4 regions of the Devosia sp. 1566 genome follow, and region 3 is predicted to be linked to each of the others. Evidence: predicted binding sites of a transcription regulator. Region 3 holds the regulator's gene; each other region holds the start of a gene.
What was found. Region 3 encodes PhoB, which activates phosphate uptake and scavenging genes when phosphate is short. Its sites were predicted from a motif close to TGTCATNNANCTGTCAT; they were not measured.

Region 1: the regulator PhoB is predicted to act here: its motif matches at 4,914-4,930, upstream of ppk2 (polyphosphate kinase 2).
Region 2: the regulator PhoB is predicted to act here: its motif matches at 2,589-2,605, upstream of ELX51_RS10580 (PhoX family phosphatase).
Region 4: the regulator PhoB is predicted to act here: its motif matches at 2,016-2,032, upstream of ELX51_RS07210 (alpha-D-ribose 1-methylphosphonate 5-triphosphate diphosphatase).

The regions. Positions count from the first base shown of each region.
Region 1 is NZ_CP034767.1:504,629-512,494, reverse strand. Features, by position in the region: gene ELX51_RS02475 (Hsp33 family molecular chaperone) at 1-89, opposite strand, end outside; gene argF (ornithine carbamoyltransferase) at 275-1,201, opposite strand; gene ELX51_RS02465 (aspartate aminotransferase family protein) at 1,242-2,441, opposite strand; gene ELX51_RS02460 (GcrA family cell cycle regulator) at 2,814-3,389, shown strand; gene ELX51_RS02455 (ATP-binding protein) at 3,562-4,776, opposite strand; gene ppk2 (polyphosphate kinase 2) at 4,934-5,791, shown strand; gene ELX51_RS02445 (N-formylglutamate amidohydrolase) at 5,885-6,652, shown strand; gene ELX51_RS02440 (mannitol dehydrogenase family protein) at 6,662-7,866, opposite strand, start outside.
Region 2 is NZ_CP034767.1:2,174,484-2,182,349, forward strand. Features, by position in the region: gene metA (homoserine O-succinyltransferase) at 1-478, shown strand, start outside; gene ELX51_RS10580 (PhoX family phosphatase) at 520-2,499, opposite strand; gene ELX51_RS10585 (YcjX family protein) at 2,691-4,139, shown strand; gene ELX51_RS10590 (TIGR01620 family protein) at 4,136-5,146, shown strand; gene ELX51_RS10595 (EAL domain-containing protein) at 5,148-5,912, opposite strand; gene ELX51_RS10600 (2Fe-2S iron-sulfur cluster-binding protein) at 5,994-6,314, opposite strand; gene ELX51_RS10605 (NAD(P)/FAD-dependent oxidoreductase) at 6,314-7,342, opposite strand; gene ELX51_RS10610 (phosphoadenylyl-sulfate reductase) at 7,486-7,866, opposite strand, start outside.
Region 3 is NZ_CP034767.1:2,373,194-2,381,059, forward strand. Features, by position in the region: gene pstA (phosphate ABC transporter permease PstA) at 1-491, shown strand, start outside; gene pstB (phosphate ABC transporter ATP-binding protein PstB) at 574-1,356, shown strand; gene phoU (phosphate signaling complex protein PhoU) at 1,385-2,092, shown strand; gene phoB (phosphate regulon transcriptional regulator PhoB) at 2,189-2,890, shown strand; gene ELX51_RS11465 (GNAT family N-acetyltransferase) at 2,996-4,186, shown strand; gene ELX51_RS11470 (Wzz/FepE/Etk N-terminal domain-containing protein) at 4,193-5,515, opposite strand; gene ELX51_RS11475 (hypothetical protein) at 5,728-6,963, shown strand; gene ELX51_RS11480 (O-antigen ligase family protein) at 6,985-7,866, opposite strand, start outside.
Region 4 is NZ_CP034767.1:1,475,773-1,483,638, reverse strand. Features, by position in the region: gene ELX51_RS07220 (Hint domain-containing protein) at 1-55, opposite strand, end outside; gene phnN (phosphonate metabolism protein/1,5-bisphosphokinase (PRPP-forming) PhnN) at 162-710, opposite strand; gene ELX51_RS07210 (alpha-D-ribose 1-methylphosphonate 5-triphosphate diphosphatase) at 707-1,855, opposite strand; gene ELX51_RS07205 (cold-shock protein) at 2,180-2,395, shown strand; gene ELX51_RS07200 (hypothetical protein) at 2,570-2,794, shown strand; gene ELX51_RS07195 (hypothetical protein) at 2,907-3,128, opposite strand; gene ELX51_RS07190 (hypothetical protein) at 3,472-3,711, shown strand; gene ELX51_RS07185 (Crp/Fnr family transcriptional regulator) at 3,708-4,442, opposite strand; gene ELX51_RS07180 (iron ABC transporter permease) at 4,568-6,220, opposite strand; gene ELX51_RS07175 (ABC transporter ATP-binding protein) at 6,217-7,302, opposite strand; gene ELX51_RS07170 (extracellular solute-binding protein) at 7,334-7,866, opposite strand, start outside.

The DNA.
Region 1 (7,866 bases), 1.9 Mb from region 3:
GAGCGGCCGCGCGTATCGAGCTTGTCGAGCGTAAATGGCACCACGGCGTCGTCCCCGGTTTCGGGCCGGTCCAGCCCCAGGGATGACATCAGGTTCTCAGTGGCAGCAGTGTCCGTCATTGGCTTAAACTTTCGCATGGCTGGAAACCCAGGACAGTCAACCCGAACCGGTCACTGTTGTCACCGCCACCAACCCTCCGGGTCGGCAACTCAGTTCTCCATGGAGAACCGGAACAGTGCTTTGCGCATAATCCGGCCCGGCCGGAAGCACGATTTCAGTTCGTTTCGACCCCAAAGGCCCAGCACAGAATGGCTTTTTGCGCGTGGAGGCGATTTTCAGCCTCGTCCCACACAACTGACTGCGGACCGTCGATCACGTCGTCGGTCACTTCGTCGCCGCGGTGGGCAGGCAGGCAGTGCATGAACAAGGCGTTCTTGTCTGCCTGCGCCATCAAATTGGTGTCCACCCGGTAAGGTTTCAAGACCCGGCGGCGCTCGGCAGCATCGGTATCGCCCATGGAAACCCAGGTATCGGTGATCACCAGATCGGCGCCTGCGACAGCCTCGCGGGGATCCTCGATGAGATTGACCCAGGAACCGGCCTTCTTGATGTCTTCCATCAAGTCTTTTTCGGGCCAATACTCGTCGGGCACCGCGATGGTCAGCTCGCATTCAAACAGTTCGGCGGCGTTGACCCAGGAATGGAGCACATTGTTGCTGTCGCCCACCCAGGCGATCTTGGCGCCCTTGATGGGACCGCGATGCTCTTCAAAGGTCATGAGGTCAGCCATGATCTGGCAGGGATGGGCGCGGCGCGTCAAGCCGTTGATCACGGGTACGCTCGAGCCTTCGGCCAGTTCCACCAGATCGGCATGGGACAGGATGCGGATCATGATGGCATCGACATAGCGGCTCATCACCCGCGCAGTGTCCTGCAGCGTTTCTTCGCGCGACAGCTGCATTTCCTGGCCCGAGAGCATCAGGGTTTCGCCCCCGAGCTGGCGCATGCCGACATCAAAGGACACGCGGGTGCGGGTAGATTGGCGCTCGAAGATCATGGCCAGCACCTTGTCCTTGAGGAGCTGGGGGCGATCGCCCTGCTTGAGTCGGTCCTTAAGGGAAACAGCGGCGTTGAGCATGCCCCGCAGTTCGGCATAGGTGAAGTCGTCGATATTGAGAAAGTGTCTAGTGTCGCCGGTCATGTTAGCTGGGTCCGGTTGTTCTTGGCTGCGATGCAGCGGGTCAGTCGGCAGCGAGGCCGACGCGTGTTTCTGCCCCAATTGCCTCGAGGGCGGCAGCGATCTTGCCCACCGCTTCTTCGATATCGGCCTCGGTCACGATCAGTGGCGGCAGGAGGCGCAGCACATTCTCGCCGGCGCCGATGGCTAGCAACTGGTGATCGCTCCGGAGGCGCTCGACGAAGTCGCGCACCGGGGGGGTGATCTTGATGCCGGCGAGGAGGCCCTTGCCGCGCAGTTCCAGGACCTGGTCGGGAAAGCGTTGTGCCAGTTGCTGCAGATGCCAAGCGAGGCGCTGGCCCATCTGGTCGACATGCTCGATGAAGCCGGGCTCAAGGATACGGTCGAGCACGGCATTGCCCACCGCCGTGGCGAGGGGATTGCCGCCATAGGTGGAGCCATGGGTGCCAGGCACCATGGAAGCCGCGACATCACCCCTGGCAAGACAAGCGCCGAGCGGAAAGCCGCCGCCAATTGCCTTGGCTACGGCGACGATGTCGGGCGTAATGTTGCTCCACTCAAAGGCAAAGAACCGGCCAGTGCGGCCATAGCCGCACTGCACTTCGTCGAGCACGAGCAGCATGCCGTGCTCATCGCACAGCCGGCGCAAGCCCTGCATGAATTCAGGGGTCATGGCAGAAACGCCGCCTTCGCCTTGAACCGTCTCGATGAGAATGGCGCAGGTCTGCGGCGTGATCAGCGCCTCCACCGCAGCCAGATCACCGGGAGCGGTGTGCTTGAAGCCAGGGACCGGCGGGCCGAAGCCTTCGAGATAGTTGGGATTGCCGCCAGCGGCGATGGTGCCCAGGGTCCGGCCGTGGAAAGAGCCGGTAAAGGCGATGATCTCATAGCGATCGGTTTCGCCCTTGGCCCAGAAGTAATGCCGCGCGGTCTTGATCGCGCATTCGAGGGCCTCGGCGCCCGAATTGGTGAAGAACACAGAGTCCGCGAATGTGGCCTCAACCAGCCGTTGACCCAGCCGCTCCTGCTCGGGAATAGTGAACACATTGGAGGTGTGCCACACCTTCTCGGCCGCTGACTTGAGCGTTTCCACCAGATGGGGATCGCCATGGCCCAGCGCATTGACCGCGATGCCGGAATGGAAATCAAGATAGGCCACGCCGTTCTGGTCATACAGGCGCATGCCTTCGCCTCGCTCAAAGGCGAGACCGGAGCGGGCATAGGTGCCGTAGAGCGCAGACATGGTGGTGCAATCCTTCTTGGTCGGCGAGCAATGGGCGGGAGCGCAGCAATTCTGCAACTACGTCCCCGAAAAAATCAAAAACGCGCCATAATCTGCAGCGCGTCGCGCGGCCAATTGAGCCGTTTCGCGCACCAAAGTCAATGTGGCCGCCGGCAAGTGCCTGATTTGACTCAAGCTTTCTTTACCCCTTCTTAACCATTCATTTTCCGGGGAAAGTGGCTGGGGACTCTTGATCCCGATTCCGCCGATAGCGTACTCTCTGACCTATCGGGAGCACGATATCTCGTGTGGCGGACCCGCTAGACATACGAAGTGTAGACGACCACGACTGCCGGAGCTTCTGGCGGGACAATGAAGGATTCTGCTTTGACAATGGTTTCGGAGACACAGCCACAAGGCTGGACAGACGACCGCGTGGAGCTCTTGAAGAAGCTTTGGATGGAAGGTTTGAGCGCCAGCCAGATCGCTGGCGAACTGGGTGAAGGGGTCACCCGCAATGCGGTGATCGGTAAGGTGCACCGGCTCAAGCTGTCGGCCCGCGCCAAGCCCACCAACACGGCGGCCCGCTCACGGCCAGCCCCCCGCCCGGCACCGCGCCGGATGTCTTCCCCTTCCACTGGATCGTCGAGCCCGATGACGGCCGCGGCAGCTTCCTCCAAGCCGCGCCAGATGGCGAGCCGGCCCCAGTCCATCGGCGCTACCGCACTGGCGGTGAGCCCGGAAATGGAAAGCCAGCCTTATGTGGCGCCCGCGGCGGCTGAAATCTTCATCCCCGAAGACAAGCGCCTCAGCCTGCTGCAGTTGAGCGAGCAGACCTGCAAGTGGCCAATCGGCGACCCACTGGCCAAGGATTTCTACTTCTGCGGCGGCCACGCCCAGGAAAGCGGCCCCTATTGCGAGTTCCATTCGCGCCGGGCCTACCACCAGATCGACAAGAAGCGCCGCTGAACAGCGTCGCGACGGCGGGCGCAACGGCGCCCGCGCCCGGTGATAAGGCCTGGCGCGCGGTTGAGGCTGCCTGGTAACCGCAGCCTCCCAGAGGCCAAAGCCTCAATCCCTCTTTGCCAGAACCTGCCCCTGCCCCAATTTCAGGCGGATTGACCTCACACCATGCCAGGTGTCAGGGCAGCAGCACGTCTACCCGCATGCCTTGGCCCAATTCGCTGCGGATGCTGAGTTGTCCGCGATGGCGGCTGACGATGTGCTTGACGATCGCCAGGCCAAGCCCGGTGCCCTTCCGCTTGCGGCTGGTTTCGGCATCGATGCGATAAAAGCGCTCGGTCAGGCGCGGCACATGCTCGGGCGGCACGCCGGGCCCATGATCCACAACGCTGACCATATGGGCAAAGCCAAGCTTGTTGGCGGGCTGCAGGACGACCTCCACCGTTTTACCGCCCGAGCCATATTTCAGCGCATTATCGATGAGGTTCTCGAACACCTCGTAGAGCTGACCGCGATCGCCAATGGTTTGGGCCGGTCCTTCGGGCAGGCTGAGGACGATGTCGAGCCCGGCCGCTTCGGCCTGGGTTTGCAGCCCGTCGCGAACTTCGCGCAACAAGCCGGCGAGTTCAATGGTCGCCGTTGGCCTGATATGCTGGTGCATCTCGATGCGTGAAAGCGAAAGGAGATCATCGACAAGCTTGCTCATGCGATCGGCCTGGCCGCGCATGATGCCAAGGAACCGCTCGCGCGCAGCCGGATCATTGGCTGCCGGGCCAAGCAGGGTGTCGATGAAGCCCAGCAGCGATGCCAAGGGCGTGCGCAATTCATGGCTGGCATTGGCGATGAAGTCGCTGCGCATGGCATCGACGCGCTTGAGTTCAGTCAGGCTCTGCACCGTCATGATCAGTTGCTGGGAGTGCTCGCCGGCGCGCAGCAGGGGCGCAATCACCACTTTGTCCCAGGTCTCGGAGGGCAACGTCTCGTGAATCTCGATGGTTTGAGCACGGCCGGTCCGTTGCGCCGCTTCAACCGCTTGCACCAGTTCGGGGTTACGCAGGGCCAAGGTCAACCGCTTGCCTACGGAGATCGCTGGAAAGCGGTGCTGCGCAGCGCCATTGGCGTGAACCAAGGTCGCGCGTGCATCGAGAACCAGGCAGGGGTCGACCAGCGCATCGGCAAAGGCGGCTACAGCGGCGTCGTCTTCCGCGGCTTGCCCAGCCAATGCAACGCTTGGGGCTGTTATCAAATCCGTCGGTCGCGCCGCGATGGGGAGACAAAGAATGGTTGCCGCCAGCACGGCAAAACCTAAACAGGCGCCCCACCAGGTCAACCCGCACCAGGTTACCAGGGCCAGCAGCACGCCCGCCACGACCACCAGCAGAATAGCGGGCACAGGTAATTTCGGCGCTGCCACTGTGCCAGCTGAAAGAACAGTTTGAGGAATGTTGGCGTCGTCCATTGGCTTTGGAGTACCGACCGCCCAAGTTTGGCGGCTCTTGCGTGCTAAATAATCTCTATAACACGGTCCACGTGACAGCGGAGCGACAAGATTGAGCGATCCATTCGACGACTTCGATATCGACAATCCCAAACTGCCAGAAGCGATCAAGAAGAACGCAATGCGCTCGGGTGGTTACCCTTATGCCGACAAGCTCGACCTCGAGATCTACGAGGCGGAGATGTATGAACTCCAAAAGCAATTGGTGCTGCTGCAGGCTCATCTGCTGACCACGGCCGAGCGCGTCATGCTGGTGTTCGAGGGACGCGACGCGGCGGGCAAAGGCGGCACGATCAAGACTTATCTTTCCAATCTCAACCCCCGACACAATCTGATTGCGGCACTGCCCAAGCCCAATGATCGGGAAAGGACGCAGTGGTACTTCCAGCGTTATGTGGAATGGATGCCAGCGGGTGGCGAAACCGTGCTGTTCGACCGCTCCTGGTACAACCGGGCGGGGGTCGAACGGGTAATGGGCTATGCCACGCCCAAGCAGGTGGAGCACTTCCTCCAGGAAGCCCCCGAATTTGAGCGCCGCATCACCGATGACGGCATCCATCTGTTCAAGTTCTGGCTCTCGATCGGCCGGGAAATGCAGCTCAAGCGCTTTCACGACCGGCGTCACGACCCGCTCAAGGTCTGGAAGCTTTCGCCGATCGACATCGAAGCTTTGGGACGCTGGGAAGCCTATAGCGGGGCGCGAGACGCCATGTTCGAGCATACCGATGTGCCCCACGCCCCCTGGATGGTGGTGCGCTCCAATGACAAGCGCCGGGGACGGCTCAACCTCATCCGCACGGTGCTGCATCGGCTTGACTACGCCGGCAAGGATGTCGATGCGATCGGGCCGATCGATCCCCTGCTCGTGATGGACACCAAGTCCTTCATGGCCCTGGTGGACCAGCACTGATGGTTCAGAGGAATTCGGCGGTCGCTGCGTTGACAGCTTGCCCGAGGCTGGGGTTAGTGCGGCTCGCGAGCGGACCTGTTCGGGGGCAAAGTAGTGGTATCGTGCGATAAGGCCGTGGTGGTCACCAATGCGCGGGGCACATCGCCCTTCGTGATCGTGTGCGACCACGCTTCCAACCGCATTCCAGAACGCTATGGCGATCTTGGTTTGTCGCAGGTCCAACGGCTGAGCCATATCGCCTGGGATCCGGGGGCACTTGCCGTCAGCCGGGTCTTGTCCGACGCGCTCGACGCGCCCCTCGTGCAATCAACGGTGTCGCGGCTGGTGATCGACTGCAATCGCGCGCTCGATGCACCCGATTTGATCTGGACCTTATCGGAAGCAACGCCGATCCTGGCCAATGAGAATTTGGATGAAGCCGAGCGGCAATTCCGGATCAGCCACTTCCACCAGGCCTATCACGCCTCCATCCACACCTTGCTGGAGGCGCGACGCCATGCCGGACGGGAAGCGGTTCTGGTTTGCGTGCATTCCTTTACCCCCGTTTACCACGGGGTAGCGCGACCTTGGCCCATCGGGTTGATCCATGGCAGTGACCAGCGCTTCACCCGGGCGCTCTATGACGCGCTCAAGGCCGAGGATCCCGAACTCAATGTCGGCTGGAACCTGCCTTATGCCGCCCAGAGCGGTGTGACCCTGACGCTGGAACAGCATGGCGACGGCCGGGGGCTTGAGGCCACGATGATCGAAATCCGCCACGACGAGATCCTCGAAGTGGATGGCGTGCAGTTCTGGTCAGAGCGGCTGGCCCGCTGCTTGGTGGCAGCGCGCCAGCGGCGCAAAGGTGCGGTGCGCGGCTAGGCTAGCGGCTCAGCCTCGTACCACCTCGGCGACTGTCTGGGCGGCGCCGATTTCGTAGAGGCTATCGAGATGAGCGAGCACTGCCGCACGGAACGCGGCATTGTCGGGCAGGTCGGTGCCGAACACCTCGCTGAGAGCGACCAGACCATCGAACAGCGCTTCGGGATCATCACCGGCATCAGCCGCGATCGCCATCATTCGCATGGCGAGCGGATCGCGCACATCGATGCTTTCGCCGCTTTCATCCACACCTGTGACATAGCGCATCCAAGCCGCAACCCCGAGCGCGAGCCGGGTGAATGGCTGGTCGGCCGCCAAGCGGTCACGGATAGTGCCGAGCAGGCGCTGCGGCAGCTTCTGGCTTCCATCCATGGCGATCTGCCAGGTCCGGTGCTGCAGGGCCGGATTGCTGAACCGCTGGAGCAACTGGTCGCGATAGGCGCCCAGATCCACGCCCGGCATGTGGAGCGTAGGCATGACTTCCTCGGTCATCAAACCACGGATCAGCGCGGCGAAAGCCGGATCGCCGACGGCGTCTGCGACATATTGGTAGCCCGCCAGAAAGCCCAGATAAGCCAAGGTAGAGTGGGAGCCGTTGAGCATGCGCAGCTTCATGCGCTCGAAGGGCTCGACGTCCTCGGCAATGGTAGCACCCGCCTGCTCGAATTGCGGACGGCCGGCCGAGAAGCTGTCCTCGATCACCCATTGGGTGAAGGGCTCGGTCATGATCGGCCAGGCATCGGCAACGCCGGTCGCGGCCTCGATCATGGCGCGATCAGCATCCGTGGTGGCCGGAACGATGCGGTCGACCATGGTGCTGGGGAAGCGCACATTGTCCTCGATCCAGCGCGCCAGTTCGGGGTCACGCAGGGCAGCGAAGCGGGTCACGATGCGCGACGTAGTATGGCCGTTGGACGGAAGGTTGTCGCAGCTCATCACGGTGAATGCGCCAAGTTCCGCCGCCCGACGGCGCGCCAGTGCCTCCACCAGCATGCCCGGCGCCGACCGGGCTTCGGTGGGATGGGCCAGATCGTAGGTGATATCGGGATGGTTTTCGTCGAGCTCGCCGGTAGCGGGATCGTGGCAATAGCCCTTTTCGGTCACCGTCAGCGAAACGATGCGAAGGGCGGGAGAGGCCATGAGCGCCAGCAATTCCTCGCGCTGGGTGTTGGCGTCCATTACGCTGAGGATCGAGCCGATGATGCGTGTGCTGG
Region 2 (7,866 bases), 200 kb from region 3:
GCTACACCATTTCCATGGCGCCCGGCGCTATCGCATGGACAGCAAGGCGTTCGGCGTGTTCCGGCACCGGGTGGTCAACCCGCGCTCGCCGTTCCTGCGCGGTTTCTCCGATAGCCCGATGATACCGGTGTCGCGCTACAACGACATCGATCGTACTACGCTGGGCAGCAATCTCGAGATCCTGATCGACAATCCCGAGATCGGGGTCAGCATGCTGGGCGACCGGCAGCACCGGGCCGTCTATTTCCTCAATCACCTGGAATACGACAACCGCTCGCTGGCCGACGAGTTCGAGCGCGACCGCAAGGCGGGCCTCGACACCCTGCCTCCAGCCAACTTGTTCCCTAACGGCGACACATCTGCCGAACCCGAAAACCGTTGGCGCAGTCACGCCCATCTGTTGTTCCAGAACTGGATCAACGAGATCTACCAGACGACGCCCTATGATCTCAGCAACATCGGCACGCCGGAGGACTAAATAAATGCGGGGAAGGCTACGGCGCTTTCCCCGCATTTTGCCTATACGGCGATCTTGCCGCCACCCTGCTTGGTGATCACCACCACAGATGGGCGCACGGGCATGGCGTCGTCAAAGTCCGGCCACCGCGTGGACAGATCCTCGTAGTACGAGACGCGGCCAAAGCCCTCCCAGTCCTCACCACCATCTGCGGGGTGCTGCACGGCGACAAAGGCGGTTTCGTCGTCCGGAGTGAACAATGGCCCACACATCTCGGCGCCTACCGGGACGCGGAAGAACAGCTTGGAGGTCGCCCGAGCATCGCCTTCGGTGTCTACGGCCCACAAGCCGTCGGTGCGACCGGTGTCCGACGGATTATTGCCGTCGGTGGAAACCCAGAGGCGCCCTGCAGCATCGACCGCACAGTTGTCGGGCATGCCAAACCAGCCATTTGCAGTGGTCGCAGTCGAGAATGTTGCGCCAACTTCAGCGACGGAGGGGTCTCCGCACTTGAGCATGACATCCCAAGTCCCGCTAGTCGCCGCAAAGTCGCCGTCTGTCTCGCCAATCTCGATGATGTGGCCGAAAGCGTTCTTGGCTCGCGGATTGGCGGCGTCTTCCTGTCCAGCCTCACGCCTCGTGTTGTTGGTCAACATCACGTATACTTTGCCATTGACGCCATTGGGCTGAATGTCCTCAGGACGATCCATCTTGGTAGCCCCGAGCAGATCGGCAGCAAGCCGCGTCGCGATCACCACATCCGCTTGGCTGGCAAAGCCATTCTCGGGCGTGAGGGGGCCTTCGCCCTGCACGAGCGGCATCCAGACAAGAGTGCCATCTTCAGCGAACTTGGCGACATAAAGCGTGCCCTCGTTGAGCAGGTCCATATTTGCCGTCCGGTCATCCGGATTGAATTTTCCGGCGGTTACGAACTTGTAAACATAGTCGAAGCGCTCGTCGTCGCCGAGGTAAAACACTACCCGGCCATCCCTGGCTATGATGGACTCTGCACCCTCGTGCTTGAAGCGGCCCAGCGCGGTACGCTTCTTGGGAATGGAGCTGGGATCCATGACGTCGACTTCAACAACATAGCCAAAGCGATTGGGCTCGTTGGGCTCCTTGGACAGATCGAACCGGTCATAATAGTTGGCCCACTCATAAGAGCCTTCGGGGATGCCGAGGCGCTTGTAGTTCGCCGCTTCCGGGTGGTCGGGAGCGAGTTCTCCGGCAAAGTAGCCGTGGATGTTCTCCTCGGCCATGATGTAGGTGCCCCAGGGGGTTACGCCGCCGGCACAGTTGTTGATGGTGCCAAAGACTTTAGTGCCTGTGGGGTCCGCATTGGTCTTGAGGCGATCGTGGCCAGCGGCGGGACCAGTGACTTCCATTTCCGTGTTGACGGTGATGCGACGATTGAGTGCTCCGTCCTTAACCACGGCCCACTTGCCATCCGTTTTGCGGATTTCCACCACTGTGCCGCCATGCGCCATCAGCTCGATGTCGACCTGATCCTTGGTGAGCGGCTTGGTCGTGATCTCGCCCTCCACGATTTCCACGATGCCGGGAAACATCAAGTGCGGGTTGGTGTACTCGTGATTGACCACAAGCAAACCGTGCTCGGATGAGTCGTCGAATGGGATATAACCGACATAGTCGTTGTTGTAGCCGAATTGGCGGCTCTGAGCGTCCGCCGTCTGGGCGGCGGGATTGAACTCGGGCGCGTCCGCGAACAAGGCGTCGCCCCAGCGCAGCAGAATATCGGCGTCGTAGCCCTCGGCTACGTGGTGTGTCTCGTCGATACCAGCTTCAACCTCGGTGAAGTTGAATGCTGACCCTCCCGCGGCCTTCGCCTTCCCCGCCGTCATCAAGGCAAGGGGGCTGATGGTTGCGGCAATAGCGGACACCGCCAGCGAGCCCTGCAGGAAGCCACGACGCGAGAAACGGGCGCTGATCAACTCCCCCATAGTGGGGTTGGTTGTCGGGTTGCGTGGCGCTGTGTCGACGGCCTCAAGCTGCGAAGTTCGGAAAGGGGATTGATCGTTCATGGATGAGCTCCTCAACAAGCCTGGAACGCGGATAGATTTGAACCATTCCAAGCTGTAAGCAGCCATCCTGAAAGTTGCGCGACGGCCGAACGACAGTTCGGTGACAGCTGCGGCTCGCCAGGTGATCTGCCCAGCGGCTTGAACGGGCCGCACAACACCCTATGTTCGCAGCCGAACCGGAGAAAAGCCGCGTGGCAGGATCGCCCACTACCCTTGTCGACGAACTGGGCATCGCTCTCGCCAATCTGGCCGATTCCGCGACGGGGGCCTTCACTCCAACGCTGCGGCTGGGGGTGACGGGCCTCAGCCGCGCCGGCAAGACTATCTTCATCACCGCCCTCGTGCATAACCTCCTCACCGGCGGGCGCCTTCCCGGTTTTGCGGTCATGGCCGAGGGGCGCTTCATCGGTGCTCGGCTGGCCGAATATCCTGAAGCCACCATCCCGCGCTTTGCCTATGAGCAGCATCTGGAAGCCCTCACCAGCCGCGAACCTTTCTGGCCCGAAGGGACCCGGCGTATTTCGCAACTGCGGCTAGTGCTGAAATACCAGTCGTCCGGCTGGCTGTCGGGAATGCGGGGCGCGCGCACGCTCAATCTCGATATTGTCGATTATCCCGGCGAATGGCTGCTGGACCTGCCGCTGCTGGCGCTCAGCTTTGAGGACTGGAGCCGGGAAGCGCTCGAGCGCGCGCAGCGGCCTGTTTCGCTCCGGCAGGCCGGCCCGTTCCTGGAACTGCTGGCCGCAACTGATCCCATGGCGGCGGCCAACGACCTCGAGGCTGAACGGCTGGCCGCGGCCTTCACCGATTATCTGCGCCGCAGCCGGGAAGACGACGCCCTCTCGACCTTGCCGCCGGGCCGGTTCCTGCTGCCGGGCGATCTTGAGGGCTCGCCCGCCCTGACCTTTGCGCCGCTACCGCTGACTGCTGGAGCGCGCAGCTCGAGCCTTTACGCCATGCTGGCGGGCCGCTACGAGGCCTATAAGGACCAGGTGGTACGCCCGTTCTTTCGCGAGCACTTTGCCCGGCTCGATCGCCAGATCGTCCTCGTTGATACCTTGCGCGCCCTCAATGCTGGACCCGCTGCCGTTGCCGACCTCGAAACGGCACTGACTGCCGTGCTGTCCTGCTTCCGGCAAGGCGAAACCAACCCGCTCCTGCGCCCCTTTACGCGCAAGATCGATCGCATCCTCTTTGCGGCCACCAAAGCCGATCACGTCCATCACACCAGCCACGATCGGCTCGAAGCCATCCTCAACCGCTTGGTTGCCGATGCCAGCAAGCGCGCGCGCTTTGCCGGGGCGCAATCGCGCTCCATTGCCCTCGCAGCCATTCGGGCCACTCGCGAAGGCACGATCACCGAAGGCGAAGAAACCCTGCCTACCATCATCGGCACCCCCATGGCCGGCGAGGAGCTCGATGGCACCCGCTACGATGGCAAGACCGAGATCGCGCTGTTTCCCGGCGATCTGCCGGCCCGCCCAGACTCCCTCTTTGCCGATGGCGTGCCGGTGTCGCTAAACTTCCTACGCTTCACCCCGCCGCGCAACCTCGAGCACAATTCGAGCGGGGACGTGGTGCTCCCCCATATCCGGTCCGACCGGGCTCTCGACTTCCTGCTGGGAGATCGTCTGGCATGAAACGCCCCGTCGCCTATCCCACCAATCAACCGACCCAGGCGCCCGAACTCAGCCGCGCGCCGCGCGCCTTTGCCCCCACCGACGTCGTCATCGCCGAGCCCCAGTTCGATCCGAGCCTCGAAGAAGATCTTGTTGCCCCGCCGATCAAGAAGATGGGTTTTTGGGGCAAGCTCGCCTGGGGCGCCGGCAGCATCCTGGTGTCAGCGGGGCTGGGCCTGGCCGCAGATCGGTTGATCCGCGACCTCTTCGCCAGCAATCTTTGGCTGGGTTATGCGGGCCTGGTTGTCCTCGCGATTTTCGTTGTGGCCGTCATCGCCCTTGCGGCCCGCGAAGTCTTCGCCCTGCGCCGCCTGCGCGTCCTCGATGCCCTCCGGCATGACGCCGACAGCGCCTTTACGGGCAATGATGCCGATGCGGCCAAGCGCACATTGCAGCGGCTCGAAGCCGTTTATGCCGATCGAGCCGATCTGGCGCGCTCCCGTCAAACCGTGGCGGAGAACCTGCCGCATCTGTTTGACGGCCACGAGATGATCGCGCTCGGCGAGCGGAGCTTGATGGCACCGCTCGACGCGCGCGCCAAGGCGCTCACTGCCGCTTCCGCGCGACGGGTCGCGCTGGTCACCGCCGTATCCCCCCGGGCGCTGGTCGATGTCGCCTTCGTTGTCTACGAGAGCTTCCGGCTGGCCGGGGCGATCGCCCGGCTCTACGGCGCTCGCCCGGGCTTCTTTGGCTCCTGGCGCCTGCTAGGCGCCGTTCTCACCCATCTAGCAGTGACGGGTGGCCTAGTGCTGACCGACGGGCTAGTTGAGCAACTGATCGGCCAGGGCCTGGCCGCCAAACTCTCCGCCCGGCTGGGTGAGGGCGTGGTGAATGGCTTGATGACGGTTCGCGTCGGCATTGCAGCCATCCGCGTCGTCCGCCCCCTGCCCTTCAAGACCCAGGCTCAGCCCATGGTGCGCGACTTCATCCCCGAGCTTACCAAGCTGGCCGGGGACGCCGCCAAATAGCTTAAGCAGCCTTGGCCAACTCGTTGAAGCCCTGGAAGCTTTCCACCTGCGGGCGAGCGAAATAGTAGCCCTGGAACAGCCGAATTCCCATCCCGCGCAACACCGCAAGTTCCTCCGCGCTCTCAACGCCTTCAGCCAGCAAGGTAATGTCGAGTTCGGCGGCGATACCCGCAAGACCGCGCACAATGGCCTGCTTGACCTTCGAACTGCCAATGCCGCGCAGCAATTCCATGTCGAGCTTGATCAGATCGGTCTGGAACTGCGCCAGTAGCGACAGCCCGGCATAGCCCGCTCCGAAATCGTCCAGCGCCGTGGTGAAACCCATGCGATGGTATTCGGCCACGATGTGGCTGACATGAGCGACATTGTCCATGCGCTCGTTCTCGGTGAACTCGAACATCAGCCGGGAAGGATCGAACTGCGTCCGGGCAGCCGCCGCCAGGGTGGCCCGAATGCACGCCTTGGGCTCGTAGACTGCATTGGGCATGAAATTGATGCTGAGCTTGGCGTCACTGCCGCGCAAACGCGGTCCGGCCAATTCGATGGCCTTGACGCGGCAGGCTTGGTCGAAGGCGTAGCGGTTCTGCTCGTTGACCTGGCTCAGGACCTGGAACGCCCCTTCCCCGCCCACGCCGCGTACCAGGGCTTCATAGCCCCAGATCTTGCCAGCAGGAACATCGACGATGGGCTGGAACGCCATGGTGAACGGGATCGAAAATGCATTGGCGTCGGCATTGCGACAGCCCTCGCATGAAGTTGCGCTCATCGGGACACTCGTGGGGAAAGACAGTATCAACTTGCCACTACTGTCCACGGCGGGAGTTAAACAACCGCCAACACCAGCGATTTATTCCTTGGCCGCACTTGGCGCGAGCGTAACCTTGAGCCCGTCGAGGCCCTCGTCCATCAGGATCTGGCACGACAGGCGCGAATTGGGACGAACATCCCCGACGCTGTCGAGTATATCTTCTTCTTCATCGCTCGGCGGACCGACAGTTTCGAGCCAATCGGCGTCAACATAGACATGGCAGGTGGCGCAGCTGAGCGCGCCCCCGCACTCGGCCTTGATGTTGAGCCCCCAGTCGCGAATGACTTCCATCACCCGCCACCCTTCGAGCCCTTCGAGCGTATGGGTTTCCCCGGCCTGGTCCGTCACGTGAATTTCCATCAGGCGACGCCCAGCTTCTTTTGCAGCTTGGTGGAGCTGGTGGTGTACTGGAAGATCACGCGCTCGCCGGGCGAGACAATGGCCTTGGCCGCCTGCGCCATCAACGCAGCCTCATGGAAGCCCGACAGGATCAGCTTGAGCTTTCCGGGATAGGAGTTGATGTCGCCAATGGCGAAGATGCCCGGCACCGAGGTCTCGAACTTTTCGGTATCGACCACGATGGTGTTGTCGTTGAGCTCGAGCCCCCAGTCGGCCACCGGGCCCAGCTTCATGGTCAGCCCGAAGAACGGCAGCAGGCGGGTCGCCGGCACCGACAGATCGCCGGCGCTGGTGGTCAAGTGCACATGGTTTATTTGGCCATTCTCGCCATCGAGCTTCGCGATCTGGCCGGTTAGGAAGTTGATCTTACCCTCGGCCACCAACTCCTGCATCTTGTTGACCGAAGCGGGCGCTGCCTTGAAGACCGGGCGGCGGTGCACCAGGGTCAGGGAATTGACGATGGGCTGCAGATTAAGCGTCCAATCGAGTGCGGAGTCGCCGCCCCCGACAATCACCACATCCTGGCCGCGGAAATCGTCCATGCGGCGCACGGAGTAGAACACCGACTTGTTCTCGAACGCTTCGATACCTTCGACGGGCGGGCGCTTGGGCTGGAACGAGCCACCGCCCGCGGCGATCACCACCACCTTGGTGTTGAAGACCTCGTCAGCATCGGTCACCAGACGGAACGAGCCATCGGCTTGCTTGTCGATGGAAGTGACCATGCGGTTGAAGTGGAACTCAGGCGAGAACGGCGCGATCTGCGCCATCAGATTGTCGGTGAGCTGCTGGCCCGTGATCACCGGGAAGCCGGGGATGTCGTAGATCGGCTTTTCCGGATACAGCTCGGCGCACTGCCCGCCCGGCCTATCCAGAATGTCGATGAAGTGGCATTTGAGATCCAGCAAACCGAGCTCAAAGGCGGCAAAGAGCCCGCAAGGGCCCGCGCCGATCACAACAACATCGGTGGTGATTTCAGTTCCGCTCATACTGTTCTCAAGTCCGCTTCGGCTTGGCGCCTGCTCTCAAATTTCGGATCGCCTGCAGGCACATGGGCGCTCACAGGTCATGACGCATGGGGTCAGGATCGGCCGCTTGTGCCGCCTATCCTGATAAGCATGCTCGACTTACCTCAGGAGACGCGGCGAAGATAGGGCCGAGTGCCAATCGGCACTTCGGCCTGCCCCACCGGCTGATAGAAGATATCCATCTCGGGCAGCCGGTTCTCCAGCAGAGCTTGCCGGGTTGGCTCATGGGTTACAACGAGGGCATTGACCCCGCAACGACGCATCAGCGGGATTTGGTCCTGCAGCACATCGCCCACGGCACGGATCTCACCGGCAAAACCGTAGCGCTCGGTGAGTAGGCGTACCGTGGAATAGCCCCGCCCGTCGGTGAAGGCGGGGAACTGCACGGCAACGGAAGCAAAGCGCCCCAGATCGCCGGCGACGTCTTCGACCTTGTCGCCCGCCACAATCAGCAGCCCCAAGGGGTGAGGGTTGGCGAGGAATGC
Region 3 (7,866 bases):
GCGCCGCGGTCTTCATCAACTACATGCACCTGCCCATCTCCGCGCCCCTCGTCGGTGGCCTCGTGCTCACGCTGATGACGCTTCCCACCATCATCATCGCGACCCGTGGCGCGCTGCTGGGCGTTTCCCCCGCCCTGCGCCAGGCTGCCTTGGGGATGGGGGCCAGCAAGACGCAAATGGTGTTCCACCATGTGCTGCCGGTCACCCTTCCCTCCATCCTGACCGCCACCATTTTGGGCGTCGCCCACGCCCTTGGCGAAACCGCCCCGCTCCTGCTGATCGGCATGAAGGCCTTTGTGGCCCAGGTGCCCGCTACCCCGCTCGATCAGGCCACCGCCCTGCCCGTCCAGATCTATCTCTGGCAGGGCAACGAGAACCGCAACTTCTTTGAACCGCGGACGGCAGCGGCCATCATGGTGCTGCTCGGCGTCATGATCGTGCTGAACGGCACGGCCATCTATCTGCGCTCGCGCCTCGAAAAGCGCGTCTGATCGACCTCACGCAACAAGGACATCGAAAATGGACATGCTTGCCGGTAAGGTGAAGTTGACCCAACAATCAGTGACTAGCGCCATGAACCCGTCTGCCGCCTTGGATCGTCCTATCCGGATCGAAGCCCGGGACGTAACCGTCCATTACGGCGCCAAGCAGGCTTTGTTCGGCATCTCCATCGACATCCCCGATCGCGCGGTGACCTCGTTTATCGGCCCCTCGGGATGCGGCAAGTCGACTTTCCTGCGCTGCATCAACCGCATGAACGACACCATCGAAGGCGCTCGAGTCGGCGGCACCATCAAGCTCGACGGCGAAGACATCTACGATCCCGCGCTCGACGTGGTGGAACTGCGCGCCCGGATCGGCATGGTGTTCCAAAAGCCCAACCCGTTCCCCAAATCCATCTACGAGAACGTCGCCTACGGACCGCGCATTCACGGCTTAGCGCGCAACAAGTCCGATCTCGACGAGATCGTTGTCTCCTCGCTCCGCAAGGCCGGTCTGTTCGAGGAGGTCAAGGATCGCCTCAACGAGCCCGGCACCGGTCTGTCGGGCGGCCAGCAGCAGCGTCTCTGCATTGCTCGCGCCATCGCGGTCGGCCCCGAGGTCATCCTGATGGACGAGCCCTGCTCGGCCCTTGATCCGATCGCCACCGCAATCATCGAAGAACTTATCGATGAGTTGCGCGAGAACTACACGATCGTGATCGTCACCCACTCCATGCAACAGGCAGCGCGTGTGTCCCAGAAAACCGCGTTCTTCCACCTGGGCAAGCTGATCGAGGAAGGGGTGACCGAAGACATCTTCACCAACCCGGTCCACAAGCAGACGCAAGACTATATCATGGGCCGCATCGGCTGATTTGCCCGGCACCAACGGAGGAAACGCCATGCCCGCCACTAAAGACCACATCGTAACGTCCTACAGCGACGAACTGGTCGCGCTTGCCCAGGCCATCGCGGAAATGGGCGGCATGGTGGAACTCGCCATCGAGAACGGCACCAAGTCGCTGCTCAAGCTTGACCGCGAACTGGCCGACCTCACCATCATCGCCGACCAGCGCATCGACGACATGCAGCGCCGCATCGACGACATGGCTGTGTCCATGATCGCCCGGCGCCAGCCCATGGCTTCGGACCTGCGCGCCATCATCACCGCGATCCACGTCGCTCAGGACCTGGAGCGCGTTGGCGACATGGCCAAGCAACTGGCCCGCCGCTCGCTCAAACTCGAAGGCATGAACCTGCAGCCCACCTTCTATAACGGCGTCAAGAACATGACGGCGCTGGTGCTGGGCCAGATCAAGAACGCACTCGATGCCTATTCGAACCGCGACGCTGCCGCTGCCATCGAGGTTTGCAATCGCGACGACGAGGTCGATGCCATGCACACATCGCTCTTCCGCGAACTTCTGACCTATATGATGGAAGATCCGCGCAACATTACCACCTGCACCCACCTCCTGTTCTGCGCCAAAAGCCTGGAGCGGATCGGCGATCACGCCACCAACATTGCCGAGCGGGCCTACTACCTGCAAACCGGCCGGCAGCTTACGGGCGACGTTCAGGAACTGCACCGCACGCAAATCAAAGCATAGCACGCACCAAGGTTTATTTTGGCGCCACCCTGCCCCTAGGGAAAGGGAGTGCGCAGTTGAACAATCGGGCCAATGAGCCCGACTGGAGGGTAACCCATGCCAGCCACAATTCTTGTTGTCGAAGACGAAGAAGACCTCTCGATCCTCCTGCGCTACAATCTCGAGGCAGAGGGCTTTGCGGTGCTCACGGCCGAAACCGGCAATGATGCGCTCGAGCATATCAAGGACAAGGTTCCCGATCTGATCCTGCTCGATTGGATGCTGCCTGAAATTTCCGGCATCGAGTTGTGCCGGCGCCTCCGTGCCCGCCAGGAAACCGCATTGATCCCCATCATCATGCTGACCGCCCGTGGCGAGGAAGAAGAGCGCATCCGGGGTTTGGCGACCGGCGCCGATGACTACATGGTCAAGCCCTTCTCGGTGCCTGAACTGGTTGCCAGGGTGCGGGCCCTGCTGCGCCGCGCCAGCCCAAATCTCGTCACCGCCTCGCTCAAGCTGGGTGACCTGGAACTCGATCGCACCACTCACCGGGTGCGCCGGGGCAGCCGCGACGTCCATCTTGGCCCTACTGAATACCGCCTGCTGGAATATTTGATGCGCCATCCCGGCCGGGTTTATTCGCGCGAGCAGTTGCTCGACGGCGTTTGGGGCAACGAGGTTTATGTCGATGAACGCACCGTTGATGTGCACATCGGCCGCCTGCGCCGCGCGATCAACCGGGGCCGCGATGCCGATCCGATCCGCACGGTGCGGGGCGCTGGTTATGCCTTTGACGAGCGTTTCGCCCAGCCCGCCTGAGCGATCCTGCTCTCGCCTGTTGATGATTTTGTAACGATCTGCTCAAGCGGTTTGTTAAAAGCCGGCTGCTAACGCTGTTTTCTTGAGGGAACGGCGGGGCAGTGCATGACCACCACGGATCAACGCCTGATCAACGAGCTTGCCAACCAGCCGGCTCCGGGTTCCACGACGTCCGGCGGCGGCATCACCCTGCAGCGCGGCCTCGCCGCTGCCGAGCCGGCGTGGCGCGCTCTTGAGCGCGAGGCGATCTTCACGCCCTACCAGCGCTTCGACTGGATTGCCGAGATTGCCCGCGCCCAGCAGCTCGAAGATGCGGACTTCGTCACCCTACAGATCGAATTCGATGGCAGCCCCGCCGCCCTGCTTCCCTTGCATCTTCATCGCAAGGCCGGCTGCACCTTTGCGGCCATTCCCGGCTCCTCCTTTGGCAACAGCGACTGGATGCCTGTTCGGCGCGATGCTGCGGCGCTTCTTACCCGACCCGTGCTGAACCGGGCCTTTGCCCAATTGCGAGACGAGGCCGGCGTCGATGTGCTCAGCTTCGAGCACCTGCCTCCCCAATGGCGAGGCATAGACAATCCCCTGCTCAGCTTTCCCCATCAGCCTTCGCCAGACCATTTCTATTATGCCGACATTGCGCCCACCATGCTCGAAACGCTCCCCAAAAAGAGGCGGGTCGATATCCTGCGCGGGCGTCGCCGGCTCGAGGAAACGCTGGGTCCCGTCACCTTGCGCCGCGCCACAACGCTCGAGCACATCGACCAAGTCCATGCTGCCTTCCTTGAGCATCGCTCCGTGCGATTCCGGCAAATGGGCGTGCCAAATGTCTTTGCCGAGCCTCACTTCCGCGCCTTGTTCCGGGATGGGGCCATTGCCGGCGCCAGCGAGGACAAGCCGGCCGTAGCGCTCCATGCGCTTTATGTCGGCGAAGAAATCGTGGCGACGGCGGTAGGCACCTATTCCCCCTGCCATTATTCGCAATACATCAACTCCAACACGGACGGGCCGGCCTCCAAATACAGCCTTGTGGGCCTCCTGATGTTCCTGCTGGTGGAAGATCTTATCGCCGCCGGGATCAGCAGCATCGATATGGGCGTGGGCGATTTCGCCTACAAAACCTCCTGGACCCAGAAGACGCCGATCAACGACGCGGCGATTGCGCTAAGCGCCAAGGGCACTGCCGCCGCCGCCCTCCTTAATGGCAAGCGCGCGCTTAAGCGGCACATCAAGCAGAACGACAAGCTTTGGAGCTTTGCCAAGCAGCTGCGCCAGTGGCGCCAGCCAAAACCCGACTGATCGACCCTATCCTGCAGCCGGACGACGGGCCACAAGGCTCGTGACGATCAGATAGGTCAACACCAGCGCTCCCGCCGTGATCATCACCGCCAGCAGTACCAGCCCGGTCTTGGGCGAAACCGGTGCACTCGACACCACCGGATGCGACACCAGGCGCATATCAGGGAATGCAGCGCCCCCGTCTACCTGAGCCCGCGCCGCTTCCGCCTGCTGCAGGTAACGCTCGAGGACGCTACGTTGCGCCGCCGCATCGCGCTGCAGCGCCGCGAGGGCCACGCTGTCGCGCTCTTCCCCGCCGACGGATTGTTGCAAGATCTGCTGGTCGGCCGCCAGTGCCGCAGCCAGAGCCGCTTCAGTCTCGGCCTGCCGATCCATCTGGTCAGCAATGTGCCGCGCCGCGGTAGCGAGTTGCGCATCGACGTCCGCAATCTGCGCCCGCGATCCCAGAACATTCGGATGGTTGAACGATAAACTGCTGGCTTGCTGCGCCAGCTGTCCCTGCAGACTGGCCCGGAGCTGAATGAGACTTCTGCCCCTTGCATCCGCCGCCAGTTCCGTGCTGCCCACCAGCGAACCTCCTAGCGCCAGGCGCTGCCGCAGCACCGCCGCACGCGCCCTGAAGCTCGAACTGCGCTCCTCAGCCGCAAGCCGTCGCCCCGCCATGTCGCTCAATTGGCTGCCAACCATGCTGCCCTCCGGCAGGTCCCCAATCGTCCCCCGCGCAATGCGGAACTTAGCCACAGCGTCCTCGGCTTGAAACACTCGCTGCCGCAACTCCGGTATCGTGCTCTCAAGCCACGCTAATGCCTGCCGGGCATCGTCGAGCCCCTGCTGCGCCCGCCGGGCGATCGCGGTTTCGGCGATGCTCAGCGCCAATTGGCGTGCCACTTCGGGCGCATGGGCCCGGGTCTTCAGCCAGATTATCGCGGTTCCCAGTTCGCTCGTTACCAGCGTACGCTCATCGAGCGCCAGCACCGCCGCGTCAAACGCCGCTTGCCCCGTTTCGCCGCCGTTGAACTCGGCTTGCTGCGCCAGCCCGAGCTGCGCCACCACATCCATCAAAGTGTCGCGTGAGCGCAGCAATTGCACATTGCTAGAAATGGTCGCGCGGTCCGGAACTGATACGGACGCTGGCTGACCCGCCCCGAAGTAGTTGGGTCGTGGCTCCACCAAGATCGTGGCCGAAGATTCATAAAGCCGGGGAACGCGTGACACGGCAATATATGCCAGCACGGGCACCACAAGGAGCACCAGCAGCGCGGCCCACCGGCGCGCCCAGATAATTCCGAGCAGCTGATAAAGGTCGATCTGGGAGTCAAACGCGCGCAAGCAACTGGCCTCTACCGGCAGGAACGGGGGCAGCCTAGTGCCTTTCCATGTTCACGCCGTTAACCGCGGGTGGAAATGCTTGGGAAAGCATAGAAACAGCAACACGACTGGCGCTCAGCCCCAATCATCTTCCCTCACAATTGTTGCTAATTGCAGCGAGATTTTCTTCATTCTTTGCTGGCTAGGTTTTTGCCCAATAATTGGGGGCAGAAGTGAACAGCAAGCGTCTTGTTATCTCAGTGGTGCTGGGCGGGCTCGTCCTCGCCTTCCTCGCCGTCATGGCAGTTTCGATTTTGCGCGAAGTGCCCGGCACCAACAGCTACGCGCTGCTCGCCCAATCCTGGCTCGAAGGGCGGCTCGATACCACGGGGCCCTGCTTTGACGGCGACTGCGCGCTTTATAACGGCCGCACCTATGTGGTGTTTCCGCCCGCGCCCGGGCTGGTCATCCTGCCCTTCGTAGCCCTGTTCGGCAGCAGCTTTCACTTCTTCTTGCCGCTGACGATCCTTGCTTTTGGCCTCACCGGCTGGCTTTGGTGGCGCATCGCCAACGCGTCGATACAGCTCAACCGCGATCTGGCCGTCCTGCTCGTTTTTCTGGTGCTGTTCGCGACGCCGCTCGCCTTTGTCACCATTCGGGGCGACCGGGTCTGGTTTTTCGCCCAGAGCTGGGGGACCTTGTTCAGTACGGCAGCGATCTACTTCGCGCTGGTGCGCCGCAACGGTTTGCTCGCGGGGCTTTTCATCACGCTCGCCTTCCTGTCGCGGCAGATGACGATCCTTTACCTGCCCTTCCTCTACATCCTCCTGCTCGAAGATGGCGTGCCCCTGTTCCGCATCGATCGGGCCGCATGGCGGCGAGCCTTTACCCTTGCTGCCTTCCCCGTTCTCGGGGTGCTGATCTACCTCGCCTACAACTATGTCCGCTTCGATTCCTTCGCCGAAACGGGCTACAACTATATCTTCCCACCCCAGTTCGACACGGGGGAGACAGCGGGCAACTTCCTTGTCTCGCGGGTACGCGAAATCGGGATCTTTGCCCCCGCTTACTTCATCTTCAACTTCATCTACATGTTCATCGCCGGCCCGCATGTGGATTTCACCGGCCCTTATCTGACCGAGATGGGCGGCTTTGACACCAATGGCGCGTCCCTATTCCTCGTCACGCCAGTGCTGTTGTGGGTGTTTCTGGGTAACTGGAACCGCAGCTTCTGGTGGGGTCTGGGCACCTGCGCCGCCATTCTTGGCTTGACGCTGCTCTACCATTCCAACGGCTTCTCGCAATATGCCGCCCAGCGCTTCACCCTAGATTGGCTGCCCATCCTGCTGCTGCTGCTGGCGCGGGCCCTTAAGCCCGAACACGCACCGCCGCTCGCCATTCTGCTGGCCTATTCCATGCTCGTTACGCTGGCGATGATCGTGCTGGGGGGCCTGCTCGCAATGGGCTGACGCTTCCCGTCCGCCTGAGGGTCATAGCCCTCGGGCGGCCTGCTTGCGCAAAGCGGGCAGCCGCAGGTCTGGATCGGCCCGGACAGTCACGCCCCAGATCAACCCTACGACCAGGAAATAATGCCGCCAGTGATCGGTATCGATCACGCCCGATTGCAGCGCCAACGGGATAAACACGGCCAGCGCCGGGATCAGCAGCTTGCGGCGGCTCCGGTCGGCCAGGCCGCGGAAACCGCGCCACAACGTCGCCAGCACCAGCAGGTAATAACAGGCGCCACCACCCCAACCATAGGCCTGAATCACAGTGACATAGGTGTTGTGCGGCTGCTCGATGATGCGCAGATTGTGGAACTCGGTCGGTCCAAGTCCCAGCGGATGCGACAGCGCAAGGTCGAACGCATAGCCCTGCCGCCCGAACCGCCCGGTATCGCCGGTATCATAATCCTGCGTGACGCTGGCCCGCTCCTCAAAGAGGCTCCCCACTGCCGGGATACTCAGCAGTCCGGCGAACGCGATCATGATCACGAACAAGCCCGCCAGCGCTAGGAGCAACATCCGCACCTTGTCGCGGGCATAAGCCTCAAGAAAAAAGCACAAGCCGAACACCAGCAGCGACGACAGGGCAAAATGCCCCCATGCCGCCCGCGAAAAGCTCATGAACACGCCGATCATCACCAGCATGAACAAGATGGCGGGGATCAAGAGCTTGCCGCCGCGCAGGAAAAACACGTCGCGCAGCACATACATGGCCGGCAAGATCAGGAAGGGCCCATACACATTGGGGTCCTTGAACAGCCCCTTGGCGCGACCATACAGCACAAAGGCATCAGCGCCGGGCATGAGGCCGAGATACGCCAAGACGCCGAGCACCGCCGACAACACGGCGATAGCCATATACGCGCG
Region 4 (7,866 bases), 900 kb from region 3:
AAGTGCGGGTTGCCTTGGCGAGAAACTCACGTCTGCCGATGCCAGGAAGATCCATGCTGCTGCCTACTCTCGTAACTAAAGAACACTGTATAGAGGTGCAGAATCACGCACAGTTAACCTTTTGAGTAAGCTGAACTTTCCCGTACTTACTATAGCTTAGTTCAGCGCCCACCGAGCTCTTGCAGCAGCGTCACGAACTGAGCGCCGGCAACGGAAAGCTCACCCGAATTGTCAATGACGACGGCGTTGGCGGGCACGGTGTTGCACTCGATGCGGCGCGCGAGGCGTCGCTCCACCGAGGCCGGTGATTCCCGACCGCGGCGCAGGAGCCGCTCGGCGATCACCGGGCGATCCGCCACCACGGAGACGACCACCGCGGTGGGATAGCGCTGCAGCAGCGCTGGCAACACGCCGCGGGAGAGATTGGCGACGACGACCCGGCCACTGGCGAGTTCATGTTCCAGTGTGGCCGGCAGTCCATAGCGCAGGCCGTGTGCGGCCCAGCTGAGCGCGAACTCGCCGCGGGCTTCGGCTTGCAGGAAACCTTCGGGATCGAGCGTATCGTGATCCTCGGCATTGCCATCGGCGCTGCGGGTAACGACCCGGCGCACGAAACAGATCTTATCGCCCAGCCGATCGCGGGCGAAGCGGATCAGACTGTCCTTGCCGACGCCACTGGGGCCAACAACGGCGACGAAGGTGCCGGTCATACCACCCGGCGACCTTGGCGCCAGACGGTCAGGACGATCGGGATGCCGTCTTCGATGCGCAGATGCACCAGGTCGGCGCGCTTGCCGACGGCGATCTCGCCGCGGTCATCAAAGCCGATGGCGGCGGCCGGACGCTTGGTGACCAGTTGCACAGCCTTGGGCAAGCTCACCCCTTCGGGGCCGTCGGCGAGGGCAAAGGCGGCCTGCAACATGCTGAACGGGATGTAGTCGGAGGAGATGATGTCGAGCAGGTCGGCAGCGGCCAGCGCGCGGGCCGAGACATTGCCGGAGTGGGAGCTACCGCGCACCACATTGGGCCCGCCCATCAGGATCGCCATGCCGGCCTCGCGGGAGGCGCGCGCCGCATCCAGCGTGGTGGGAAATTCGGCGATATGGGTGCCGAGCGTCACCGCTTCTTCCACATGGTCTGACGTCGCGTCGTCGTGGCTGGCTAGGACGATGCCGCGGCTTTGGCACAGATCGGCAATGGCGCGGCGGTGGCGGCCGGCAAAGGTTTGCGATTCGATGTTGCGCCGCGTGGTGAACTCCTCGAGCGCGGCGTCGCTGAGCTTGAGCTTGCCCTGGTAATAGGACTTATAGACCTCTTCCTTGACGAATTGGCGCTGGCCGGGCGCGTGGTCCATCAACGATGCCAAGCGCACCTGGGGATCGTCCATCACCTGCAAAAAGCTCTCAAGGCAGTCGGGTGCGGAAACCTCGCAGCGCAGATGGACGTGATGTTCGGCGCGCAGGCGCCCTGCCCGCGTCCCCGCCCCAATAGCTCCCGCCAAGATGCGCGACTCATCGAGGCCGACATCGGCGTGCTCATCGGTGCCGACGCGAATGGCATCGAGCACGGTGGTGATGCCGGAAGCGGCGATCTGGGCATCATGGGCCTGCACTGCCGCCACTGGGTTCCAGCGCACGCGGGGACGCGGGGCGTAATGGGTTTCCAGATGGTCGGTATGGAGTTCCACGAGACCGGGGATCAGGTAGTCACCCTCCAGGTCCGTGCCGGATGCACTGACGCTGCCGATTTCGGCGATATGCCCGTCCACGACACGAAGGGAACCCTGGATCACCTCATCGGCCAGCACCATACGTGCATTGTTGAGAACAAGTTCTGCCGGGAAGGCTGTGGTCATGGAAAGGTCCGCACTGAAAAGCCGGAAGAAGGCCGGAATATTATGATGGTAGTCGGGCCACGGGCATGTCGCCAGCCTTTAAAGCGCCAGCGGCTTCCCGGGGCCAAACTGGCCCGGACTGGCGCGGCGGACATGCGGCCTTGCTTTGAACACCATTGACTGTCATACAAGGGTTACACGTTTACAGCCAATCGTCGGCTGCCTGATCTTCCGGTTCTCCGGGCCCTGGCTCCCTTCTCTTTCTTGCGAACGTTATCACCCTTGCGCATGTCGCCCAAGGGAGTGCTCGCTTGCATGTGCTTCGGGCTTTCAAAGGACTTCATCATGGCAACCATCAATGGTACCGTAAAATTCTTCAACACCACCAAGGGCTTCGGCTTTATTTCGCCTGAAGATGGCAGCAAGGACGCTTTCGTCCACATCTCGGCAGTAGAGCGTTCGGGCCTGCAGGGCCTGTATGAAAACGACAAGGTTTCCTACGAACTGGAAACCGGTCGTGACGGCAAGGTTTCGGCAGCCAATCTGTCGCTGCTGAGCTAAGCCCAAGACTTTAGCACCGGGGTGCGCCGCCTGGCACATCCCGGTGTTTGTTTTGTTCCAGGCGGGAGTGCTCTTGTGTCGGCTAACTTGAAAAGTATCGCAGTGCCAATGAAGCGCAGCCGGGGTTCCGCAGCTGCTGCCCCTGTGCCTGCGGTGACTGATAATGTTGCGCCGATGGCCCGTAGCATCCCTGCCCCCGTGGCCCGCCAGGTCAACCATCTCTACAGCACCGGCGATCGGCTGATGCTGCTGAGCAATGTGCGCGCAGGCAAGGCGGCGACGCCATGCGTCGTGCTGCGCCTGCTGCCCTTTGAAGGCCGCGAATTTCAGTACCGCGTCCACGACGATTCCGACGGTCGCGAGCGCGTCGTCGCCGAGGCTGATCTGCAGGGGCTTTAAGCCCGAGCCTGCAGAGGGCTCCGCCCCCGATAACATCCATTGCCGTGCTGTTCAGCGCCTTGCAGGCTTCTGCGGGGCGCTTTTGCCGTTGGAGCGCCGGTTTCGGGCCAGGCTAAACCGCGCCGGCCGTGCCTGGTGCCTGCAAGAGGCTGCGGGTGTGGGGATCGGAAAGGGCGGCATTGAGTGCCTCGGCCAGCAGCCGGGCATTGAGCGACATCGCTGCCGTCATCCCAAAGCGCTGCTCGAGCCGCGACACTGCTTGCGCCGTCACCGAATCGGCTGATGCGGGTTGCTCGTCGAGAATGGTCTGCATGGTGTGGGGTAGCAGGTGCATCGTATCGGCCCCAGTGCGTTGCCTTGGCACAGTGCGCTTTTGGCGGTTCGGCGTCACCCGCAAGAGTTGCGAAACCATAAGTTGCCCACAGGAAAGCCCAAGCTGGGCAAAGCACCCGAGGCGGCGAGCACCGCTTCGGAGCCCCTTTATTGGTATCACTTTGCGGCTCACGATTGCTTGACCTAAATCATGGGCAGTGGCCGGATTTCACGATAGGAGAATAATCAGGACCTTAGCCGCACAAGCTTGCTTGGCGCGGTGCAAAGACCCGAGCCCGGCACAGGTTAATTCAGCAACTGGCCTGCTCCATCTTCGTTGACGGGCTACACAGGGTGCCTTTGTGATGCAGCGCTTCTTTTTCGACGTCGATGACGGGAGCTTCCACGAAGACTCGGAAGGCACGAACCTGCGCGACGAACAGGCCGCGGAGGATGAGGCTGTGAAGGCGCTGGCCGAGATGGTGCGCGATCTGATTCCCACCTCGCCGCCGGGCAGCATCACCATGTGGGTGCGAGACGAGCACCAGGAGCGACTGCTGGAGCTCTCCATCAGCTTGACGATCAAGCGGCCGGGCCAGGCTTAGCGCCTGCGGGTCTCGTGGAGGTAATAGAGGTAGGCGGGTTCGAACTGCGCGAGGTCGCGCAGGGCGGGCCAATCGAGCACGGTCGCCTTGCCCCCCTCCAGGCTGACCAATCCGCGCTGCTGCAGGGCCTGCAAGCTATGGCTGGCAAGGACAATGCTGGCGCCGATCACATCGGCCACTTCGTCCTGGCTTAGCGGGAAGGGAAAAGGCCCGCCTTCGAGGTCGCCGATCATCTCCCAGCGGACATAAAGCTCGCACAGGATATGGGCGACACGGGCAAGCGTCTGGGTTTGGCCGATCATGGTCATCCAGGCGCGGAAGGTGGCGGCATCGATAAGGGTTTCGCGCCAGAGAAGGTCGCTCAGCGCCGGGCTGGCGTGGATAGCCTGCCCGATGTCCTCGTGGGCGATCAAGGCTACCTGGCAGTCGACCGTTGCCACCAGGTCATGGTCCATCTTCTTGAGATGGTAGCTGTGCAGATCGGGCACATCCCCCGGGATGTGGATGGAAAGGATCTGCCGATTGCCCTGGGGCGTAAGCTTGCTGCGGTGCAGCATGCCTTCGAGCAGCAGGCAACTATGCCGGGGGATTTCGCCATCGCTGACGACGTGCTCACCCTTGGCCAGCGACTTGACCCGAAGGGGCATGGCGTCGATCGCCGCCTTCATCTCCTCGGTCAGTTCGCCAATGGCTTCCAGCTTACGGAACAGGTTGCCGGTTTCTGCTTTCATGGGATCCCCCGGGCAGCGCGGACAAACAGCGCCGACCAGAGGGTTAGCCTAGTTGCAGCAGGCAACCAAGGCAATCATGCTGGTGAGCGTGAACTGGCGGACAACTTGCCGCCAGCTCGACCGAGTTAAACGCGCAGTTCCTTGTGACCGCCGGGCAGGCGCATCAGCAGGAACAGGGACAGCATGGTCAGCGCCAGCAAGATCGTCGACAACGCAGCCGCGGTGCCGAGCTGGCCGCGGATCACCTGGGCGTAGATGCCCAGCGAGAGCGTTTGCGTCGAGGTGTTGTAGAGGAACAGGGTGGTGCTGAGCTCAGTGATGATGGTCACCCAGCTCAGCACCGCACCCGACATGATCCCGGGCGCCAGCGCGGGGACGATCACCCGGACCAGCGTGCGGAACTTGGAGGCGCCGAGGCTGATCGCCGCTTCCTCGATGCTGGGGCTGATCTGGTGCATGAGCGCGGTGGTGGAGCGCACGGCATAAGGCACGCGCCGGATGGTCAGCGCGATCACCATGATGGCGAAAGTGCCGGTGAGCACCAGCGGGCCCTGGCTGAAGGCGGTGACGAGAGCAATGCCGATGATGAGACCGGGCACCACATAGGGCACCATGGTCATGGTATCGAGCGTATTGCTGAGGGCACCCTTGCGCCGCACGGTCAGGTAGGCAACCAGCACGGCGATGACGACAAGGATGACCAGCGCGGTCAGGCCAATGCCGAAGGTATTCCCGATATAGCGGAGGATGTCGCGGCGGGCGTCGGTATAGCTGTCGAGCGTCCAGCCGGCCACGAACTGACCGTAGAGCGTCTTGCGGAACGAGCTCACCACGACAACTGCGAGCGGCGCCAAGGCGAGAACCAGGAAGCCATAGACATAGGCATGCACGGCAACGCCGCGCCAGCCTGGAAGCTTGCGCGCCTCGATGGAGCGCAGGGCGGTCATCGAGAACTGCCGGCGATCCACCAGCACTTTTTGCACGAGGAAGACCGTAAGCGTCACCAGGATGACGATGACGGCCACTGCGGCGGCAAAGCTCTTGTCGATGCTGACCTCGCCCACAAAGGAGCTGTAGATGAGCACGGGAATGGTGCGGAATCCCTGCCCGATCAGCATCGGGGTGCCGAAATCGGCAAAGGCGCGCACGAACACCAGTAGGCTGCCGGCCAGCACGGTGGGCAGCAGCAGCGGCGAGATCACCTGCATGGCGCGACGCCAGCCGGTGATGCCCATGCTTTCGGAGGCCTCCAGCAGCGACACATCAATGGTGCGCCAGGCGCCCATCAGATAGGTGAAGATCAGCGGCACGAGTTGGAGCGTGAGCACCAGGACAATGCCCGGGAAACCATAGATGCTGGGCGATTCGATGCCGAAGGTGCTTTCGAGCCAGCGGGTGATCATGCCGTTGTTGCCCAGCAGCAGGATCCAGGAATAAGCCCCGATGAATGGCGGGGACATCATGGAGGCCAGGATCAGCATCTGCACGGTGCGATTGCCGCGGATGCGGAACATGGTCATGAAGTAAGCGAGCGGGAACGCAACGGCCAGCGCCAGGATGGTGACGCAGACGGTCACGAGCAGGCTGTTGACCAGGGTACCATAATACAGGCGCGAGGAGAAAAAGGTCGCAAAGCCGGCGAGCGAGAACTCGCCGCCAGCGCTGACGCTGTTGATCAGCACGATCACGAGCGGCCAGATCACCATGAGCAGGTAGCCGCCGGTGAGGGTCAGTGCGATGGCCGTCCAGCCGTCGAGACGATCGCCGGCGAGCTTCACTGCTGGGCTCCATTGCTGATGGAGGTGCCGGTTTGCGCATCAAAGAAGGTCAGCATGTCGCGGTCGAACTGCAGGAAGACCGGCTCGCCACGCGTCCATTGGGAGGAGCGGCGGGAGAATTCGAGGAACTCCACGGTTTCCCCGGTCTGCAGGCGCGCCTGGACCTGGGAATGGGAGCCAAGGAAAGTTTCCTCGACGATCTCCGCGGGAAGGCCGGTTGCGGCGGCACGGACGGCTTCGGGGCGCACCGAGACTTCGACGGTGCCGCTGGCGGCGTCGCTGACGGCGGCAGTGATGTCGAGGGGTTCGCCATCGCCGAGATCGATCAGGGCGCGTCCGTCAACGCGGCGCAGATCGCGGGTGAGGAGATTGGTCTTGCCGATGAATTCGGCAACGAACCGGTTGGCAGGGTGGCGATAGATCTGGGCGGGCGTGCCGACCTGCTGCACGATTCCCTGGTGCATCACGGCAATGCGGTCGGACACCGCCATCGCCTCTTCCTGGTCGTGGGTCACGTAGACGGTGGTGATCCCCGCTTCGCGCTGGGCCTGGCGGATGGTGTCGCGCATTTCAACGCGCAGCTTGGCGTCAAGATTGGACAGGGGCTCGTCCATCAGCAGCACGGCCGGCTGGATCACAAGGGCGCGGGCGAGGGCCACGCGCTGCTGCTGGCCGCCAGACATGGCGCCGGGCAGACGATCCTTGAGATGGGCCATATGCACGGAAGCGAGCGCCGCCTCGACGCGGCGGGCCATCTCGGCCTTTTCAACATTGCGGGTCTGCAGACCAAAGGCCACGTTCTTGGCCGCGGTCATCTGCGGGAACAAGGCGTAGTTCTGGAACACCATGCCGATATTGCGCGCGGCCGGCGGGCGATCATTGATCACCGCGCCGTCGAACGAAATGGTGCCGGATTCAATGGAGTTGAAGCCGGCGATCATGCGCAACAGCGTGGTCTTGCCGCAGCCGGAGGGACCCAGCAGCGTGAAGAACTCGCCATCGGCAATGTCCAGGTCGAGATCGGGGATCGCGACCTGGTTGTTGTACTCCTTGCGGAGCGAGCGCAGCGCAATACTGGTCACCGCGCTGCTCCCTGATTGATGCCGTCAAGCATTAAAACTGTTCCTCGAGGATGGACTTGTACTTGGCGACGATTTCGTCGCGATGGGCCGCAACATAGGCGCCATCTTCCTGCACGGTCGGGATCTCGGAGAGAGCCGGCAGGCCGGGCTTGTCGACGCCTTCACGCAGGGGACGGCCGGCGGTCTGCTCGGCGATGATGGTCTGGCCTTCTTCGGAGATCACGAAGTCGATGAAGGCCTGGGCAGCCGGCTCATTGGGGCCGCCCTTGATGACCTGGACGGTCGCGGGCAGGAAGGCCGCGCCTTCTTCGGGGTAGACGATCTCGACGGGAGCGCCGCTCTGGACGAAGTTGAACGAGAGCGGCTCATAGGTGAGGCCGACGATGTATTCGCCATTGGCGACGTCCTGGGCCACCTGGCTCGAGGAGCCGATGGTGATGCCATCGAGCTGGGTCACGAGCGAGCGGACGAAGTCCCAGCCCTTGTCGGATTCATAATCGCCGCCGACGGCCTTGAGCATATTGGTAAGCTGGGCGAAGGCGGAAGACGAAGCCGTGGGATCGC